Regions from separate parts of the Marinomonas sp. A3A genome, predicted to be linked through region 2. Evidence: predicted binding sites of a transcription regulator. Region 2 holds the regulator's gene; the other holds the start of a gene.
What was found. The regulator sigma-54, encoded in region 2, starts transcription at its own class of promoters, with help from an activator protein. The targets are predictions, from matches to a motif close to TGGCACNNNNNTTGCTNT.
Positions count from the first base shown of each region.

Region 1: CYL31_RS19355 (isoamylase early set domain-containing protein) is a predicted target of sigma-54. The motif match lies at 2,370-2,387, and genes of this name have one in related genera.

Region 1 covers NZ_CP025532.1:4,122,155-4,127,285, reverse strand. The annotation lists gene betA (choline dehydrogenase) at 1-153, opposite strand, end outside; gene betB (betaine-aldehyde dehydrogenase) at 189-1,646, opposite strand; gene CYL31_RS19355 (isoamylase early set domain-containing protein) at 1,954-2,259, opposite strand; gene olsF (bifunctional ornithine lipid synthase OlsF) at 2,784-4,514, opposite strand; gene CYL31_RS19345 (CoA-acylating methylmalonate-semialdehyde dehydrogenase) at 4,777-5,131, opposite strand, start outside.
Region 2 covers NZ_CP025532.1:2,470,934-2,485,901, reverse strand. The annotation lists gene mgtE (magnesium transporter) at 1-319, opposite strand, end outside; gene CYL31_RS11595 (HPr family phosphocarrier protein) at 328-597, opposite strand; gene ptsN (PTS IIA-like nitrogen regulatory protein PtsN) at 607-1,056, opposite strand; gene CYL31_RS11585 (RNA polymerase factor sigma-54) at 1,074-2,546, opposite strand; gene lptB (LPS export ABC transporter ATP-binding protein) at 2,625-3,350, opposite strand; gene lptA (lipopolysaccharide transport periplasmic protein LptA) at 3,351-3,878, opposite strand; gene lptC (LPS export ABC transporter periplasmic protein LptC) at 3,862-4,341, opposite strand; gene CYL31_RS11565 (calcium/sodium antiporter) at 4,440-5,420, opposite strand; gene CYL31_RS11560 (ABC transporter ATP-binding protein) at 5,566-6,366, shown strand; gene mlaE (lipid asymmetry maintenance ABC transporter permease subunit MlaE) at 6,363-7,145, shown strand; gene mlaD (outer membrane lipid asymmetry maintenance protein MlaD) at 7,147-7,611, shown strand; gene CYL31_RS11545 (MlaC/ttg2D family ABC transporter substrate-binding protein) at 7,615-8,232, shown strand; gene CYL31_RS11540 (BolA family protein) at 8,444-8,680, shown strand; gene murA (UDP-N-acetylglucosamine 1-carboxyvinyltransferase) at 8,705-9,967, shown strand; gene hisG (ATP phosphoribosyltransferase) at 9,969-10,613, shown strand; gene hisD (histidinol dehydrogenase) at 10,614-11,924, shown strand; gene CYL31_RS11520 (SRPBCC family protein) at 11,924-12,475, shown strand; gene CYL31_RS11515 (S1C family serine protease) at 12,493-13,545, opposite strand; gene CYL31_RS11510 (Nif3-like dinuclear metal center hexameric protein) at 13,564-14,325, shown strand; gene CYL31_RS11505 (ZapG family protein) at 14,392-14,844, opposite strand.

The DNA of each region.
Region 1 (5,131 bases), 1.6 Mb from region 2:
GGCGGTTGGCATTTGGATAAAGACGCTCTTGTCTGAGCCGCCCATTTCCAATAGCAACACCTTGTGTTCGCCACTTTCTGTCAGTCGATCGGCTAGCACACAGCCTGCGGAGCCAGCACCGACGATAATGTAATCGTACGTTTCGTTTGCCATGACTGTTCTCATCTATTAAGAGTTAAGCGCTTCGCTTAGTAAGGGCTTTGAATGTCGTTTAGGTCAACAAAGACACTCTTGGTTTGTGTGTAGTGGTACAAAGTTTCGATGCCGTTTTCACGACCGATACCAGACTCTTTGTAACCGCCCACTGGCATTTCAGCAGGAGAAGAACCCCATGCGTTAATCCAGCAAATACCAGCCTGCATTTGGCTGATAACGCGATGGGCGCGAGCAAAGTCTTTGGTGAAGACGCCAGCGGCCAAACCAAGTTTGGTGTCGTTAGCGCGAGCAATAACTTCGTCTTCGTCGGTGAAGCTAAGCACAGACATCACAGGGCCGAAGATTTCATCACGTACCTGTGGCATGTCGTCGGTGCAATCAGTGAAGACAGTCGGAGCAACAAAGGCGCCTTTGTCTAAGCCGTTTTCAGTGACTTGATAACCGCCGCATAACAAGGTCGCACCAGCGTCTTTCGCCGCTTGAATGTAGCCCAAGACTTTTTTCATGTGGTCTTTGGAAATCAACGCGCCGACTTGCGTGTTCATATCCATTGGATCGCCAATAATCATGGCTTCAGTACGTTCTTTTAGTTCTTTAGTGAAAGCGTCCAGCATGTCAGCGTGAACGAATACACGAGTACCGTTGGTGCAAACTTCGCCTTGTGTGTAGAAGTTGGCTAGCATCGCCGCAGAAACTGCTTGATCGACAGGCATGTCTGGGAAGATGATCATTGGCGATTTACCACCAAGTTCCATGGTTACCTGCTTCAAAGATTGCGCAGAAGCGGCCATGACTTTTTTGCCTGTTCCCACTTCACCAGTGAAAGAGACTTTGTCGATGTCTGGGTGGTTGGTGATCATTTGACCTGTACGACCGTCCCCTTGAATGACGTTGAAAACACCATCAGGCAAGCCTGCTTGGGTGTATATTTCAGCCAGTTTAAGCGCAGTAAGTGGTGTTTCTTCTGATGGTTTGAAGATCATCGCGTTACCCGCAGCCAGCGCAGGACCAGATTTCCACATAGCGATTTGAATAGGGTAGTTCCATGCGCCGATGCCAGCGCAAATACCAAGTGGCTCGCGACGAGTGTAGAAGAAGTTGCCATTGCCAAGGTCTTGGTAATCGCCTTGGATTTTATCGGTTAGGCCTGCGTAATATTCGATCACGTCAGCGCCCGTTTGAATGTCTACGCAAATGGCTTCTTGAAGTGGCTTGCCTGTGTCCAATACTTCGAGACGTGCAAGTTCTTCATTGTTTTCACGCAATAGCTCAGCGGCTTTTTTAAGGATGCGTCCGCGTTCAACAGGGCTCATTGCGGCCCACACTTTTTGACCTTGTTTTGCAGACTTAATAGCAGCATCTAGTTCAGCTTGTCCTGCGTGTTCTACTGTTGCAATCACTTCGCCTGTCGCAGGGTTGATTGTCTCAAAGTGTTCACCGCTGGTGGATGCATGGTAGCGGCCATGAATGTATTGCTGCTGATGTGCCATGATGTGCCTCTTTATGTCTGTTCAATGCTCTGTTTGGAGGGCATTGAGATATTTGAGTTTTTATTAAACGCGCGTTTAATAAAAACAATTGTACATATTTTGACTATAAATTGCAGCTTGAATCCATGAATTAGTGGTTTTGGGGCAAAAAGATGACGTTATGGTACGAAGAGTATTACTGATTGAATGTGGGAATATTGGGCATAAGACATCCCTCAAAGCAAGGCAGAGAGAGGCAAAACGTCTCGGCTTAAAGTCTAAAATCGAGACGCATTGTTTGTGGCAGTATAGAAACTAAGAAGTGCTACTACAGGCTGATGACGCCGTTGGTGTCGTAGCTGATAGGGCTTGGAACATAGGCGTCAGCCATGTCATCGTTTAGCCATTCTGTGCCGTCCAGAACATAACGAAATTGGTACGAGGTTTCGATATCCAAGTTAAGAGTCGACACAAAAATACCAGACTTCTGTTTTTTCATTGGGTTGGCTGTGCTGTCCCAATTATTAAAGTCACCAACGACAGCGACGCTTTTGGCATCACCAATCGCTTCAGCAGGTAAGGCGAATTTCACTTTGCATTCAGGTTTGGTTTTTAAATAGGTTTTCTCAATCATTTCCAGCTCCATGGTCTAACGATAGACAAATTTGTAAGGCTACTGCAAAAGCCCGAGGGTAGATGAAACGTGTTTTTTAAACGATTTTTTGAATAAGCTCTTTTATTCGTAAAGCAAAGCTTACGCCATATTTTATAACTGATTAATTCTTAAACAAAAATCTTGATTGCTTGCTTTGGGTTTTATCTGCCCCGATCCATTTTAGTGTCTAACATGATGTTAGATGCGCTATTTCAGGGCTTACAAAACTGTATGCGTTTTAAACAGTAAATTCACATTTTAGACAGTTTTCATGTCCTATACTCAAATAACACCAACAAAAATAACGAGGTGTTTTTATGGAAATTCAAACAGTCGTTCTTATCCTATTAAGTGTAATGCTGATCATTAAGATTGTTTATCTTGTTTTCTTCAAACGATCTGGGCAACAAGAAGACGACCATTCACATGGACATCACGCTCATGGTCATCATGCCCATAGTCGCCACTATCGTGGACATCACCATGATTCGCGATAGTTAGAGTTAGGGTTGATTGCCAGCGTTGTGACCTCGGTAACGTTTGTTTTTCGCTTCTTTGACTGTATTTAGGTCTACTAGGACTAAACCGTCCACGCAGTAGCCAAAGTCGGCATCGACACCAAAGTCTAAGAAGCGAACTCCGCCCGTCTCGCACAACTCACTATATTGTTTGAACAGTGTCGGTACGCTGGCGCCAAAGTGGCTGAGCTGTTCTTTGAGTATTCTAAAGTCTTCTTCATAGTCATCGCCGCTGAACATGCCTGAAATGATGTCAGAGTGCTCTGCGTTTACTTGATAAGGCGTGAATGAACGCGCCAAGTGCTCCTTGTCTGCATAATAGAGTTTGTAGAAGGAGACGATGAAATCTTTTGCCACTTGTGGGTAGCTGTTGCTTAGACTTACAGGACCAAACATGTAGCGGATTTCAGGGTGTCTGTCTAAATATGCGCCAATACCGTACCACAAATAATCTAAGCTGCGTTTGCCCCAATATTTTGGTTGAATAAAGCTGCGTCCAAGTTCAATGCCTTGTTCGAAGTAGGGCTCCATATCGCAAGAGTATTGGAACAATTCGGCGCTGTAGATACGATTTGGCGTGTCTGATTTCATATATTTAGCGACTTCGCCAATTCGATAAGCGCCAACGATTTCGAGCTCTTCTTCATCCCATAAAATCAAATGACGATAATATTGGTCGAACTTGTCTAAATCAGAGCGCTCGCCTGTGCCTTCACCGACTTTACGGAAGGCGATTTCGCGCAAACGACCAATTTCTTTCATCGTTATCGACATCGGATCGTAATCAACCAAGTAAATTTGTTTGTTGTCTTTGGTGCTGCCAAGATGCTCGGCTATTTTGAGCTCTTGTTTGATCATCTGTCTATTTTGCGGATGCTCAACGGTTTTTTCGGTTTTTAACAGTGGCTTTTTGCCTTTGGCTATACGGTACAAATGGCGTTTTACTAGTTTGTTTTTCTCTTTATCACTTAAAGGTAATTTTGCCAGTTCTTGAATCGGAATGGCTTGGCCAACTTGCATGGGGATTTTACGATTTCGTTGGCGGAACATCTCGTTAGCTAGCTGTATTGTGGAAAGCGGACGATACAAAATAGAGCTGGTGTAAAACAGCATAGAATTTCGGCCGCCAATGTGAACCGGTAACAAGGGGCTGTTGGTTTTTTGCGCTAGCTTAAGATAGTTCTGATTCCAGTGCTGATCTTTTACGCCGCTTGGCGACATTCGAGACACTTCGCCGGCAGGGAAAATAATCACCGCTTCTTCATTATGTAAGCAGCTCATAATGGCTTTCAGCTGTTGGCGTCCGGTTTTTCCACCAAGGTTATCGACAGGCAGCACCAGCTGCTTTAAACCGTCAAAGCCCATTAATAAATCATTGGCGACAATTTTCACATCTGGGCGGATTTCACCGATTAATCGAAGTAAAGCGAGACCATCTAAGGCGCCAAGAGGGTGATTGGCGATGATCATCACCCGTCCACTAGCTGGGATATTTCGACGATCAACTTGGCTCACTTGATAGCTAAAGTTGAAGTGATCCAGTACTCGATCAATAAATTCGAAGCCGACACAGCCGTTGTTTTTTTCCAGGAATTGGTTTACTTCACTTTCGTGGAATAAGCGCTTTAGCACGCTTAACGTTGGGCGAGTGATAAATGGGCTTTTATCGAAAAACTGAGGGGATTTACTGGCAATCATTTGCTCGACTTGTATCACAGTGACGCTCCGCTCTAATAAGTTTTAGATATCTTATTAATGAGAGTAGAGCGTTAATATGACAGAAGCGTGACGTTTGTATGGCGGATATATGACCTGAAATATTAATGAATACGAGATAAAAAAAAGCCCACCAAAAAGTGGGCTAAAAAGTCGCTTACTAGAGAGTTAGACAATAAACAATCTGCGACTGAGCTAGGGTGATCCCGTTACATAGAATAGTATTGGGAAAAACTTTGCTTGGTACTATGTCTATAAATGCTTACTTCATCGTTGGCATTGAGAATTCTGCACCAGCGCGAAGGCCTGTTGGCCAGCGTGCTGTGATGGTTTTCATGCGAGTGTAGAAGCGCACGCCATCTGGACCGTGCATGTGCAATGGGCCAAACAAGGAGCGTTTCCAGCCACCAAAACTATGGAATGCCATTGGCACAGGAATTGGCACATTCACGCCAACCATGCCCACTTGAACGTCTTCACAGAATTGACGAGCGGTATCGCCATCACGAGTGAAGATCGACGTGCCATTGCCATATTCGTGGGCATTGATCATATCCAATGCTTCTTGGTAACTGCTAGCACGAACAACACATAAAACAGGGCCAAAAATTTCTTCG
Region 2 (14,968 bases):
CTGGTAGGTGTTGAAGTAAGTCGGCAAGGTCATCGCTTTCAAAGTGTTCGGATACGGCGATGAGTCGCTCTGTATCCATGTTTTTCATGAACTGTACACCAATATCTTCGCTTAGATATTGAAGTACTTCACCTTCGTTTTTTGCTTCGATTAACTCCCAAAGAAGCTTACGCTCTTTGGGAGGGGAGGACTCTAATAGACGAGCAACATCTTGTGCAGGCAAAGCCCCGTTAAGTAGATAACGGATTTGCATGGTGGCACCGGATTCAAGCGATTCAGTAACCGTTTGAAGGTGATTAAGCGTGTTTTGCTCTGACATAGAAGGTTTTACTCGTCTTCACCAAAGCGATTGTTGATTAATTCTATCACCGCCTTTATTGCGTCTTTTTCGTCTTCACCATTGGTTTTGACACGAATTTCTGTGCCTTTTCCAGCAGCCAGCATCATCATTGCCATAATGCTTTTGCCGTCAACATTGCGGCTGTCTTTTTCTATGGTGATGTCGCAAGAGAAGCGAGTGGTTGTTTCAACTAGTTTGCCGGCAGCGCGAGCATGCAAGCCAAGTTTGTTTATAATTGTGACGGACTCTTCCTGCATGCTGTTTCCCTATATTAATGAGTCAAAAATATTGAATAGTTCTTCATTGGTTTGTGCTGTACGCAGCTTGTCCAATGCTTCTGGAGACTGAGCAAGCTCGGCGATTTGGGCTAAAGTTGCAAGGTGTTGATCGCACTCATGAGGTGGAACAATTAGAGCAAATATTAGGTCAACCGCTCTTTTGTCGATGGAGTCGAAATCAATAGGCGTTTGTAGAGACATAACAACGATAGCGGTGTGGTTTGCAGACTCTAGACGGCAATGTGGAATAGCGATGCCGTTGCCAATGCCTGTGCTGCCTAGTTTCTCTCGACCAAGTAATGCGTCATAGATGGCTTCGTTGTCGCAATGTAGTCGATTTGAAGCGACTTCCGCAATGCTTTCAAGGACGCGTTTCTTACTAACAATATCTTGTTTTGCGAGAACGAGTTCCGCTTTTAATAATGATTTCAAGGACATGATAAAATGGTTTCCGTTTAGATCAGTCGTTTTCGTTCATTGGAAGGAGGGATGTTCATCGCCTCTCGATATTTGGCAACAGTACGTCGAGCAACCTGTATGCCTTGGTCTGCTAAAATAGCAGCTAGCTTGTTGTCACTTAGTGGTTTTTTTGCTGGTTCATCTGATACAAGCTTTTTAATCATAGCTCGTATTGCTGTAGAAGAACATTCTCCGCCAGAGGCTGTGTTGACATGGCTGGAGAAGAAGTACTTTAGCTCAAAAATACCTTTAGGTGTGTGCATGTATTTCTGGGTTGTTACCCTAGATATAGTTGATTCATGCATGCCAACTTCTTCTGCAACATCGTGAAGAACCATGGGTTTCATGGCTTCTTCGCCAAGTTCGAAGAAATCAATTTGTCGACTTACTATGCAGCTGGCCACTTTTAATAATGTTTCGTTGCGGCTCTGCAAGCTCTTCATGAACCATTTTGCTTCTTGAAGAGAGGTTTTGATGTAGGTGGCATCTTCGGCGGTTGTTGCTGTGCTAGCCATCGCTGAGTAAGTCTCATTGATTTTGATGGGCGGCAACGCGTCGTTATTTAGTTCAACTTGCCATACGTCATGGCGTTTTTTTACGGTGACGTCTGGAATAACGTAGTCGGTGTCATCTGCGTCGATCACTGAGCCAGGGCGTGGGTTAAGCTGTTGGATCAAATTGACGACTTCTTTTAGTGCTTCGTCTTTTAATTTTGTTTTGCGGCTTAACTGAGCAAAATCTCGGTTACCTAACAAGGGTAGGTAATGATCAATAAGATTGTGTGTGCTCTTGTATAGAGGGTGGCTCTGGAAAGCTTCCAGTTGCACAAGAAGGCAGTCGCGTAGGTCGATCGAGCATACGCCAACAGGGTCAAAGCGTTGTAGTCTGTGTTGTACAGCAATGACTTCGTCTAACTCAAGCTCTTCTAGTTCTGTACAAAGGGACTCACAAATGTCATCGGGGGAAATGCTTAAGTAGCCATCGGGTTGGACGCATTCAATGATGGCGTAAGCGATTTCGATGTCGCGATCTGACATGTGAGTTAAATTTAATTGCCATATTAAATGGTCTTGTATGCTTTCTGCTGGTGCATTTCGGCTTTCGAAGTCGCTATCGCCTTCGTAGCTGTTGTGATCACTGACGGCCGCAGAGCTTTGGTAGGTGTCATCCCAGTTACTGTCGATGGACAGTTCTTCTGGGATACTTTCTGTCCACTCGGACTCTACGCGTGCTTCTTCGCTATTGTTGTCGACTGTTGTATCTGCAGCACTTTTTGATTCTATACTGGCAGGGATGTCGCTATGAATTTGTTCGTCGTCGTCGAGCTCAAGTAGTGGATTAGACTCAAGGAATTCGTGAATTTCTTGTTTTAAATCCAACGTAGAAAGCTGCAGCAAGCGGATAGCCTGTTGCAGTTGTGGCGTCATGGTCAGCTGCTGACCGAGCTTTAATTGTAAAGACTGCTTCATAGAGCAACTCTTTCTTCTAATTGAATGAATTGGAACGAGTTGTGCATACTACTCCCTTTCTACAGCAATGATAAGGGGTTACAGGCGGAAGTCGTCGCCTAAATAGACCTTTTTTACTTGTTCATTGTTGATGACGGTACTGGCATCGCCAGATGCAATGATGTAGCCATTACCAACAATGTAAGCTTTATCGCAGATGTCTAGTGTCTCTCTGACGTTGTGATCGGTAATTAGGACGCCGATTCCACTCTCTTGGAGGTGTTTGATAATGTGCTTTATATCACCAACGGAAATAGGGTCTACGCCAGCAAATGGTTCATCAAGTAAGATGAATTTTGGGTTCATGGCAACAGCTCTCGCTATTTCGACCCGGCGTCTTTCTCCTCCTGATAAGGCCATTCCTAGGTTGGTGCGAATATGAGTGATATGGAACTCTTCTAAGAGCTCTTCTAGTCTTTCTTGTTGTTGCGCTTTTGTTAGTTTTTTGCGTGTTTCTAAGATGGCTAGAATATTATCCTCTACAGACATTTTTCTAAAAATAGATGCCTCTTGAGGAAGGTAGCCAACGCCTTTTTGAGCACGTGTGTGCATCGCGTCATGAGTAATATCTTGGCCGTCAATAAATATGCCGCCAGCATCGTTTGCTACCATGCCAACTATCATATAAAAGCAGGTTGTCTTGCCCGCGCCATTAGGGCCGAGTAGGCCAACGGCTTGGCCTGACTCAACGGAAATAGATACATCCTTTACGACTTGGCGTTTTTTGTAACTCTTTGCAAGGTGTTTTGCCTCTAGTATAGCCATCTATTTTTTGGTCTCAGGTGCTTGTTTATCTTTTGGCGCTTGTGGCTGTAAAGTCATTGAAACGCGCCCTGAATCTTTTTTCTCAGCACTGAAAGTGCCGTCATCGACCATATAAAGGATGTAGTCTGCAGTGATGGAATTTTGCATTCTACTTAAATAGCCGTCGCCGATGATTTCTAGTTTTGATTCGCTTGTTAGGTAATGTATTTCGTTACCTTTGCTAATAACAATGTTGCCGCTCCAATCTATTTGCTGGCTAAATTTCGCAGGCTTTCCTGTGGCTTCTAGGCTGCTGAATTGTCGAGTCTTTGGATCGGTTGTTACTTTAAGGTATTGCGCTTGAATTTCAATGGTACCTTGTTTAACAAATACATTACCTTTGTATATTGCTTCGCCTGAGTTTTGGTCGAATAATGCTTCATCTGCCTGTATTTCTAATGGTTTACTTGTGTCGTCAGGCAGTGCGTATGCGTATTGGCCAATTAGGGCCGAAGTGAGCAACACGCTGATGTTAATGAATCGTTTCATATTTTCCTCGTACAGATCCTGTCATCACGACTTCTTCTGAATTGATATAAGTTTTAATTTCTCCAGCAGAAGTCTCTCCTTGAGTGGAGATAAGTGTCGCGTTTCCATAGCTGGTTAGTGATTGATCTTTATCTAAGTAATGTATGTTGTCTGCACTGAGCTTTATATCTTCAGATTGGAGGTATTTTTTAGTTGCTCTAGCGTTTTCGGTTAATAGAATATCATTACTTCCGTCTTCAATAACCCCTTTATCTGCTTTTGCGCTCCATTGACCTGATTTTGTGTAGCGTTCAATACTCGGAGTTTCTAATAAGGTTCTGGATTTAGCTATATAATGCAGTGTTTGTTCTGCGTCGAGTGTTTCAATTAGAGCTCCATCGGTATCAAACTCTTTTACTTTGACTTTAGTGATGAAATAGTCGGGTGAGCTGCTTAGTGATTCAGTTTGAACCAAGTTTTGCATAGGTGTCGTCCCATACCACCCTAAAGAAGCCACTAATAGTAAAGCAGCCCCTATGATCGAGAGGTTTTTGGGTTTTATTAGTTGTTTAAGCGAAAGCATTACACCGAACCGTTTGTGCTAATGATAAATAAATAAACCCCATAAGAAGCAATCAGTGGTACACCTACCCATCGAGGGATGCTGTTGTTCTTCGTTCTTTTGAAGATGAAAATGGCAAGAGCAAGAGCGACGGTTAAGCCTAATACCCAAGGGAAGTCTCGGCTTGTTACGCTTCCATCAATTAATCCTGGTGCAATTAAGCCAGGTAGAGGAAGTACAGTTGCTAAGTTGAAGATGTTTGATCCTAAGATGTTACCAATTGCTATGTCGTGATGACCTTTTCGTACGCTGCTAACTGAAGCGGCAAGCTCTGGTAAGCTGGTTCCGACAGCAACGATAGTAAGGCCTATAACCAATTCGCTTACGCCTAAAGCGGTCGCTATGCCAATTGCTCCCCAAACAAGTAATTTTGAGCTACCTATTAAGACAGCAAGACCAATAAAGGCAATCAACAAAGATTTGCCAATAGAAGAGCCATCATCTTCGGGAAGGTCTGCTTTTAAATCATTTTCTAAATCTTTACTGCCTTTCAATAAAATCACCAAAATAATGATAAAAGCAGCAATTAATATGATTCCATCCCATACGCCAAGGGTCTGATCAAACAGTAAAAATCCTGCTAGCAGTGTGATTGCCAATACAAGAGGGACTTCTTTTGATGATAGGCCCGACGCTATTGGGATCGAGGAGAATAACAATGTGATACCGAAGACAAGAGCGATATTAGCAATGTTAGATCCGAGGACGTTGCCGACGGCAATTTCAGGGGCGTTATCCAGTGCGGCAATGGCTGAAACGACCATTTCTGGTGCTGATGTGCCGAACGCGACTAATGTAATGCCTATTATCATTGGATTAACATTTAGTTTCTCTGCTACAAGTGCAGAGTGTTCTATAAATTTGTCGGAACTCATTACGAGTAAAATTAAGCCTAGAATTAGGGCGATTGAAAACAACAGCATGGTATTGATATTACTCATAGATACAGGGAGTACCATTTAATGAGGTTTGACGTTGAAATTCAAGGCTTGATCTTATAAACAAAATGGATTTGGCTGTGTCGCGATTTTATTTATCGGGGGGCGATGTTAGTATCTGGCAATATTTTATAGGGATTAAAAAGGTGTGTCAGTGGTAGATGCTTATATAAAAGTCCAAAATGTTAGTTTTTCAAGGGGAGAGCGGTCTATTTATGAGAACGTTTCCCTTACTATTCCACGAGGTAAAATTACTGCGGTAATGGGGCCTAGTGGAACGGGAAAAACGACGCTGCTGCGTTTGATTGCGGCACAGCTTGCGCCAGATTCGGGCAAGATTTTAGTGGATGGTCAAGACGTTCATGCCTTGTCTCGCTCCGAACTTTATAAGGTGCGAAAGAAAATGGGCATGCTTTTCCAAAGTGGTGCTTTATTTAGTGATATGACTGTTGCTGAGAATATTGCTTTTCCAATGGAGGAGCACACTAAGTACGATGCAAAGAAAATCGCGGATATTGTGGCTGATAAGCTTTACAGTGTTGGTTTGCGAGGTGCTGTTAATTTGATGCCATCGGAATTGTCTGGCGGTATGGCTCGTCGTGTTGCTTTGGCTCGCGCGATTGCTTTAGATCCAGAGCTTGTTATGTACGATGAACCTTTTACTGGACAAGATCCAATATCGAAAGGGGTTCTTGTGAAGTTGATTCGTCAGCTTAATGATTCTGCACATATCACGTCGGTTCTTGTTTCTCATGATGTTGAAGAGTCTCTTTCTATCGCTGATCATGTTTGTATTTTGGCTGGTGGGCGGGTTATAGCTGAAGGTTCTGCGGATGAGATTCGAGCATCTGATGATGCTGAAGTGAAGCAATTTCTGAACGGTGAGCCTGATGGCCCTGTTCCCTTTCATTATCCAGAAGAAGATGTCTCTGGCAGGGTGGCGTTATGAAAAGTATTGGATTGTTAGGGGCGTCGCTGCTGGATTGGCTTGAAGCGGTTGGCCGGGCTGGAATATTTCTAGTGCAAAGCATTTTTAGATTGCCGGTACGCTTTAAGGAGTCCGTTAATTTATTAGTGAAGCAGCTTTACTCTGTTGGTGTGTTGTCTCTTGTTATTATTATTGTTTCTGGTGCTTTTATTGGCATGGTGCTGTCACTTCAAGGTTACAGCATTCTCGCTAAGTTTGGCTCAGAAGAGGCCGTTGGTCAGTTGTTGGCGCTTTCTTTGTTGAGAGAGCTCTCTCCTGTAGTGACGGCGCTCTTATTTGCGGGTCGTGCTGGGTCTTCTTTGACTGCTGAAATTGGATTGATGAAAGCAACTGAGCAGTTATCTAGTTTTGAGATGATGGGGGTAGACCCGTTGAGGCGAGTGATTGCGCCTCGCTTTATTGCTGGTGTGATTTGTTTGCCTATCTTGAGTTTGATTTTTTCTGCATCTGGTATCCTTGGTGGACATCTTGTGTCGGTCGAGTGGTTAGGTGTTTACGATGGTGCATTTTGGTCATCAATGCAGCAGTCCGTGTATTTTGATACTGATATTCTGAATGGTCTTATTAAGGCGTTATGTTTTTCAGTGGTTGTTACTTGGATAGCAGTTTATCAAGGGTATGAGTGTGTTCCTACTTCTGAAGGGATTGGTAAGGCAACCACTCGTACAGTGGTTTTAGGTTCATTGGCTATTTTGGCTTTAGATTTTGTATTAACCGCCGCTATGTTTGGGGATTTTTAGCATGAGAAGTAAACGTTCAGAGTTGATGGTTGGGTGTTTTATTGTATTGGGCGTTGCAGCTCTTGTTTATTTGGCTGTTCAGGTTAGTGGTCTTGCTTTTTCAAGTAAGAAAGATACTTATCAGGTCGTTGCTAGATTTGATGATATTGCTGGGCTAACAAGTCGGGCTAAAGTGTCTATTGCTGGTGTAGCAGTTGGTAATGTTGAGTCCATCACGTTTGATAAGGACTTATATATGGCTTTAGTCACAATGAATATAGATTCAGACGTTAACAATATTCCTACAGATAGTTCTATTGCTGTTTTGACAAGTGGTTTGTTGGGCGAGAAATATCTGGGTATTTCTATTGGTGCTGATGATGAGATGCTTAAAAATGGCAGCGAGATTTATGACACTCAATCGGCTCTAGTTTTGGAGACTTTGATTAGTCAGTTTTTGTTCAAAGGTGGCGATTCGGAGAAGTAGTATATGTCTAAGATTTTATCTGGTGTTATTTTTGTTTTTGCTTTGCTCGGCTCGGGTCTGACTTGGTCTAGCTCTGAAGGTGCAAGGGATGCCGTTATTAAAGTGGTAGATGCCTTTCGAACTGATATTGTCGCTGATAAGGCGGTATTGTCTAAAGATCCAGCTTTGTTAGAAGAACGAGTTGATAGTATTTTAACGAAAGTGGTCGATTTCGATGATTTTTCTAAAAAAGTGATGGGCAAATATTATCGAAGAGCGTCGCCTGAGCAGCGTACTCGCTTTGTTAATGTGACTAAAGATACCTTGTTGAAAACATACGGTACTTCTTTGCTTGAGCTTGATGCCGATCGAATTAAGGTTTTGCCTTTAGGTCCTCAAGGGAGTGGCAGGGAGACAAAGGTTGATGTTGATTTCCAAATGGAGGCTGGTGGTATGTTAAATATCAGTTTTTATATGGAAGAATCTAAAAAAGGTGTTTGGATGTTGAGTAATGTTGTAATTAATAATATCAACTTCGGCTTAACTTTTCGTAAGCAGTTTGGCGTTATGATGCAGCAAAATAAAAACGATATTGACCTTGCTATCTCAGCCTGGAAAGAGTCTTTAGCTAAGAAGTCTTAATTTAGGCGTTATTGTTTTGCAACGATATAGAATCCGAATCCATTAAGTGGGTTCGGATTTTTTGCTTTTTAGGCTCTGAGCATTGTCAGTCTTGATTAAAATCTTAGAAAACAAGTGGTTTTTTATTCAGAGTTGGGCATAGAGGTGTTAAGTAGTTGGCTGTACTCATGTAGAATAGTGAGATCAAGCATATTTATCTATTGGAGCGACTGTGAACGCAGGTGAAGTTAAAGCACTTTTAGAATCCTCTATCCGTAACTGTGAAGTGGTTGCCGAGGGAGAAGGTTGTAATTTTCAAGTAGTTGTAGTGACAAGTGAATTTGAAGGCCTGTCTACAGTTAAGAGGCAGCAGCTTGTATATTCACATCTTCAAGAAGCTATTTCTAGTGGCGCTATTCACGCCGTTACAATGAAAACCTATACGCCAGAACAAATAAGCAAGCTATAAAAGCTATTATAAGAGATTAAAAATATGGATAAGCTTCTGATTACCGGTGGTACTCGGCTTAATGGTGTTGTTCGCGCTTCTGGTGCGAAAAATGCCGCGTTGCCCATTCTAGCGGCAACCTTGTTAACAAAAGAATTGATCACAATTAAAAACCTTCCTCATTTACATGACATTACCACCATGCTTGAACTACTTGGTTCTATGGGGTGTGGTGTTGTTGTTGATGAAAAAATGAGTGTGCAGTTAGATGTTTCAACACTTAATAATTGTGAAGCGCCTTATGATCTTGTTAAGACTATGCGCGCTTCTATTTTAGTGCTTGGTCCTTTAGTTAGTCATTTTGGTAAAGCGGTTGTGTCGCTTCCTGGTGGTTGTGCGATTGGTAGTCGCCCAGTGGATTTGCATTTGCGTGGTTTGGAAGCCATGGGTGCGACAATTTCTGTGGAAGGTGGTGATATCGTTGCAAGTGTTGATGGTCGTCTTAAAGGCGCACGCATCTTCTTTGATAAAGTTACTGTAACCGGAACAGAAAATCTGTTGATGGCTGCGACGTTGGCTGATGGGCAAACTATTTTGGAAAACGCAGCGCGTGAGCCTGAAGTAGTTGATTTAGCTGAGTGTCTAATTGAAATGGGCGCTAAGATTACTGGTCATGGAACGGATACTATTATTATTGATGGTGTTGAAGCGTTGCATGGTACTAGTTATCCAGTTATGCCAGATCGTATTGAGACAGGTACTTTCTTGGTTGCGGCTGCAATTACGGGCGGTAAAGTCCGAGTGATTGATACCAATGTTAAATCACTTGAGGCTGTACTTTCTAAGCTAGAAGAAGCTGGCGCGAAAGTGACTTGTGGTGATGATTGGATCGAAGTGGATATGGAAGGGCGTCGTCCAAATGCTGTAAACATCAGTACCGCTCCGTATCCTGCATTTCCAACCGATATGCAAGCGCAGTTTGTTGCCTTAAATTCAATTGCGAACGGCGTAGGTCGAGTTATTGAAAATATCTTTGAAAATCGCTTCATGCATGTTGATGAAATGCTTCGCATGGGGGCTGATATTGAAGTCACTGGTAATACGGCTATCGTGCGTGGTTGTGAGCGCTTGAAAGGCGCACCAGTCATGGCGACAGACTTACGTGCTTCTGCAAGTTTAGTGCTTTCTGCTTTAGTGGCAGAGGGTGATACAAAGATTGATCGTATCTACCATATTGACCGTGGTTATGAGTGTATTGAAGAAAAATTCGGTTCATTAGGTGCGAAAATTTCACGGGTCTTAAATTGATATGAGTAAAACATTAACGATTGCGCTGTCGAAAGGGCGCATTCTTGGTGAAACTTTACCGCTTTTAGAAAAAGCGAATATTGTTCCAGTTGAAGATATTAGTAAAAGCCGAAAATTAATATTCGACACAAACCATGAACATATTAAGTTGGTGATTTTGCGCGCGACTGACGTACCAACTTATGTCGACCATGGTGTGGCAGATTTTGGTGTTGCTGGTAAAGATGTGTTGATGGAAGCGTCTACTAAAAACCTTTATGAGCTACTAGACCTCAAAATAGCAAAATGTCGTTTGATGACGGCTGGCGTTGTTGGTCAACCTTTGCCAAATAGGCGTTTGAAAGTAGCCTCTAAGTTTATTAAAACGGCGAAAGCGTATTTTGCTGAGCAAGGTATTCAGGCTGATGTGATTAAGCTATACGGTGCTATGGAATTGGCACCTATCATGGGCTTGGCAGATCTTATTGTAGATATCGTCGATACTGGCAATACGCTAAAAGCAAATGGTCTTGAGGCTCGTGAATTGATTGCGCCAATCAGTACCCGTTTGGTGGTCAATAAAGCGGCTTATAAAACGAAGTATTCTGAAATCGAGCCTATCCTAGAAATGATACGTCGTGCGGTTGAAGATAACGAGGGTAAGTAATTGAACCTGAATATTCGAGAATTCTCTTCTAGCTCTGATGGTTTTCGCTCTGAGTTAGAATCTTTGCTTGCATGGGACTCAGTGTCTGATGCTGGTGTGCAAAAAGCCGTAGCAGATATTGTTGAGCAAGTTCGTCTTAATGGTGACTCTGCAGTAATTGAGTTTACAAACCGTTTTGACCGTCGACAGGTTGATTCTTCTAAAGAGCTTGAAATCTCTCGTGAAGAATTGGCTTTGGCAAAAGGTCGCGTCAGCGCGGAGCTGGTTGCTAGTTTGGAAGCGGCTGCAAAACGTGTGCATGATTATCATGAGCGTCAAAAACAGCCTTCTTGGCAATATCAAGAAAATGACGGCACAGTGCTTGGTCAAAAAGTTACGCCTTTAGATCGTGTTGGTGTTTATGTGCCAGGCGGTAAAGCAGCCTATCCTTCATCTGTATTGATGAACGTAATGCCTGCTAAAGTAGCTGGCGTTGGCGAAATTATCATGGTGGTTCCAACGCCTGATGGTTTGGTTAATGATATCGTTTTGGCGGCGGCTTATATTGCTGGTGTGGATCGTGTGTTCACTATCGGTGGTGCGCAGGCTGTCGCGGCTTTGGCTTATGGTACAGAAACGATTCCCAAGGTCGATAAAATTGTCGGTCCTGGCAATATATACGTGGCCACAGCTAAAAAAATGGTATTTGGTGTTGTTGGTATCGACATGATCGCCGGACCTTCTGAGATTTTGGTTGTTTGTGATGGTAAGACGGATCCAGATTGGATTGCTATGGATTTGTTCTCTCAGGCAGAGCATGATGAAGATGCTCAATCTATTTTAATTTCTCCTGACTTGGCTTTTATTAAAAATGTAAAAGCTTCCATGGAGCGTTTGATTGAAACGCAAAGTCGTAAAGATATTATTAAGGCGTCTTTGGAAGGTCGTGGTGCTTTTATCCATGTTGAAAATATGGATGAAGCTATGGATATTGCGAACATTGTTGCTGCTGAGCACCTTGAGTTATCGATCGATGAGCCTGAGAAGTGGGCCGAAAAAATTCGTCACGCTGGTGCTATTTTTATGGGTCGCCATACGCCGGAAGCATTGGGTGATTATTGTGCAGGACCTAATCATGTTTTGCCAACGTCTGGTACGGCAAGGTTTTCATCTCCTTTGGGGGTTTATGACTTCCAAAAGCGTAGCTCTTTGATTTATTGCTCGCCTGAAGGGGCAAGTGAATTGGCGAAAATTGCTTCTCCTTTGGCTCGTGGAGAGTCTTTGGAAGCGCACGCTATGTCGGCTGAATACCGTATTCTGAAGGATGCTTAATGGCGAATAATTCTTCGCACCCAGCGGCGCTTTACAAGCTGCGAAAGGTAACGCGCATTTCTGCGTTGGTTATTTTGCTTTTGGTTGTGGTTGGGTTCTTTATGCCAGCGGATTATCGGGTGGAGCGTAGTGTTGTTATTAACGCTCCTCGCGATGTGGTTTATCAAGATATCCTTCAAGGAGATCGTTTACCAGATTGGATGTTTGTGCAAGATGGTAAAGTTGCTTCATTTGGTGGTGTTTTGGGGAAGGGTGATTCCGTAGCTTTGGTTTATGATAAAACAGCCGACCAAGGGCTTTTGTCTGTGATTGAATCATCAGAATCTGTTATTCGGTTTGATGTTCGTCCTAAGCCAAAGGTAAATCTAGTTCATAATAAAATTGTATTACAAGAAAATGAAGGTAGTACAGTGGTTAAATGGACTATTGAAGGGAATCTTAGCGCTGGTTTGTTGAGCCCTTACCTTGCTATGTTTGCAAACAATATTGCGGGTAGTAATTTTGAGCGCAGTTTGCAGAAGCTAAAAGAGCAAGTTGAGCTTCTGCACTAGCAATTATAAATGATGTGTTAATAGTTGATGCGCTGCATAGTGGGTTGTTTTTCTAGCATGATATTGGTCTGATAGGATTGCTGCCCACGAATACCTACTAGAGAGATATTTGTTCCAGGTTTTAGAGATGCGATTAGGTGTCTTATCTGAAATGGATCTTCACTTGGCGTATTGTTGATCTCAAGAATAATATCTCCCACTTCTATGCCAGCTTTCTCTGCTGGGCTTTCTTTTGTTATATCGCTTACTAGTAGTCCATGTTCTGATGGTAGTAGTAAGTTTTCTGCTAGTGTCTTAGTGATTTTTTGAGCATCCATTCCTAAATATCCTCTTACTACTTCGCCGTGTTTTATAATGTCAGTCATCACATCAAGAGCGTCGTCAATCGGTGTTGCAAAGCCTATTCCCTGAGAGCCTCCAGTGCTTGAGTAAATTGCAGAGCTAATGCCAATGAGTTCGCCTCTCAGGTTAACTAAAGCGCCACCTGAATTTCCAGGGTTTATTGCTGCGTCAGTTTGTAGGAAGTTTTCATAAGTGTTAAGTCCTATGCTGTTTCGGCCTTTTGCGCTAATGATGCCAGCGGTGACTGTTTGGCCGATCCCGAATGGATTTCCTATGGCGAGGATTTGATCTCCAATAGATATCTCGTCACTGTTACCCATTTTAATGTTGGGCAGGTTGGGTAGATCTATTTTTAAAACGGCTAGGTCGGTTGATGGATCTGAGCCAATTAGCTTTGCTTCAACACGTCTGCCATCGTTAAGAGCGATAACAATGCTTTGTGCATTTTGAATGACGTGGTGATTGGTCAGGATGAAGCCATCTTTTGTGGCAATTACGCCGGAGCCTAAGTTGATGCTGTGTTTTGCGGTATTTAAGTCGTTTAGGCCTTTTTGTTGTAGGACTTGGGTATAGATATTAACAACAGAAGGGGTGGCGATTTTGACTGGTGTTGAGTAGCTTGAAAGTGAGGTTTTTTGTTTCTCCTGTATAAGTAATACGGCTAGGCCTATACAAGTGCCAGCGAGAATAGCGATAATGATTGGTATACAGTAATTTTTTTGATTCATAAGGTATAAGGAGTTGTTTTGCTACGCAGTGAATTTGAGTTATTGCTTAATAAGACATTAAGTCCAAGTCGTTTCAGGGATTATGCGCCCAATGGTTTGCAGGTGGAAGGAAAAAAAGAGATTAACCGCGTGGTGACTGGGGTAACTGCTAGTCAGGCGTTAATTGATGCTGCTATCGAGTATAAAGCGGACGCTATCTTTGTGCATCATGGCTATTTCTGGAAGAATGAGGATCCGCGGATTGTTGGTATGAAATATCGACGCATTTCTTCTTTGATTAAAAATGACATCAATTTATATGGCTACCATTTGCCTTTGGATGCGCATCCTGCGTTGGGTAACAATGCTGGATTGGCTGATGCAATAGGGCTTTTAAATCGTTCCAGTTTACAATTTGGTGTGCCTATAGAAGAGTCTATTGGTGTTGTTGGGGAATTGAGTGAGCCGGTTTCGGCGGTTGTATTTCAAAAGATAGTCGAGGCCGCGGTAGGGCGAGATATACTTTTTGAACGCGTGAATGATCAGCCTATTTGTCGTGTTGCCTTGTGTACGGGTGGCGCGCAGAGTTATATAGAGCAAGCGGTAGCCGTTGGTGCGGATGTGTTTATCACTGGTGAAGTTTCTGAGCAGACAATTCACATTGCGCGTGAGATGGATATTCATTTCATTGCCGCGGGGCATCATGCAACTGAGCGCTTTGGTGCTAGATCTATGGCTGCGTATTTATCAGATGAGTGTGGTCTTTATGCGGTTTTTATTGATGTGGACAGTCCAGCTTAGTGGTGGCGCTGACTAGATATAAAAATGGGCTCTTAAAAAGCCCATTTTTATTGATTTGTTTTCTTGTTAGATGGTTCGTTTAGGCTCGATATCGACATTTCTTTCATCAAAACCAAATGTTTCACTTAGCATGCCTGGCTCTTTATCTTTTTTTAGAGCGTAATCTCGCGGTGGTTCTGTGAAAGTGTGTTCTTCAGTTGTGTCTGCGTTGTTTGTTGTGCTTTTTTCGACTTTTATGTTGCTTAATTGACTTGCGTTATCGGCAAGAGAGTTTCTTAAGTCGGCCAAGCGTTTTTCGACGGACATTAGTTGTTCATTACTGTCTGTGAAGAAGTTGTCGATAATGACTTGTTTGCTGTCTAATTCCTGCTGTAGCGATTTCATAGTGATGATGTTTGAGCTTGAATCAGCTTTCTTGCTGTTATTTTTTGCACTGTAGCTTTTAAGAGCAAGTGTAGCGACACAGCCAATAATAATGCCGGTAATAAAGATAATAATATTGAATTCTTCTAAGTTCATGACTTTCTCCAAAAAACAGATAATCCATTATAGCGAAACCACCCCTACGATAACAGCTTGATAGGTGTTGTTTAAGATGCAATTTGCTAGAATACTCATAATTTACTAATCGAACGAAAGAGCG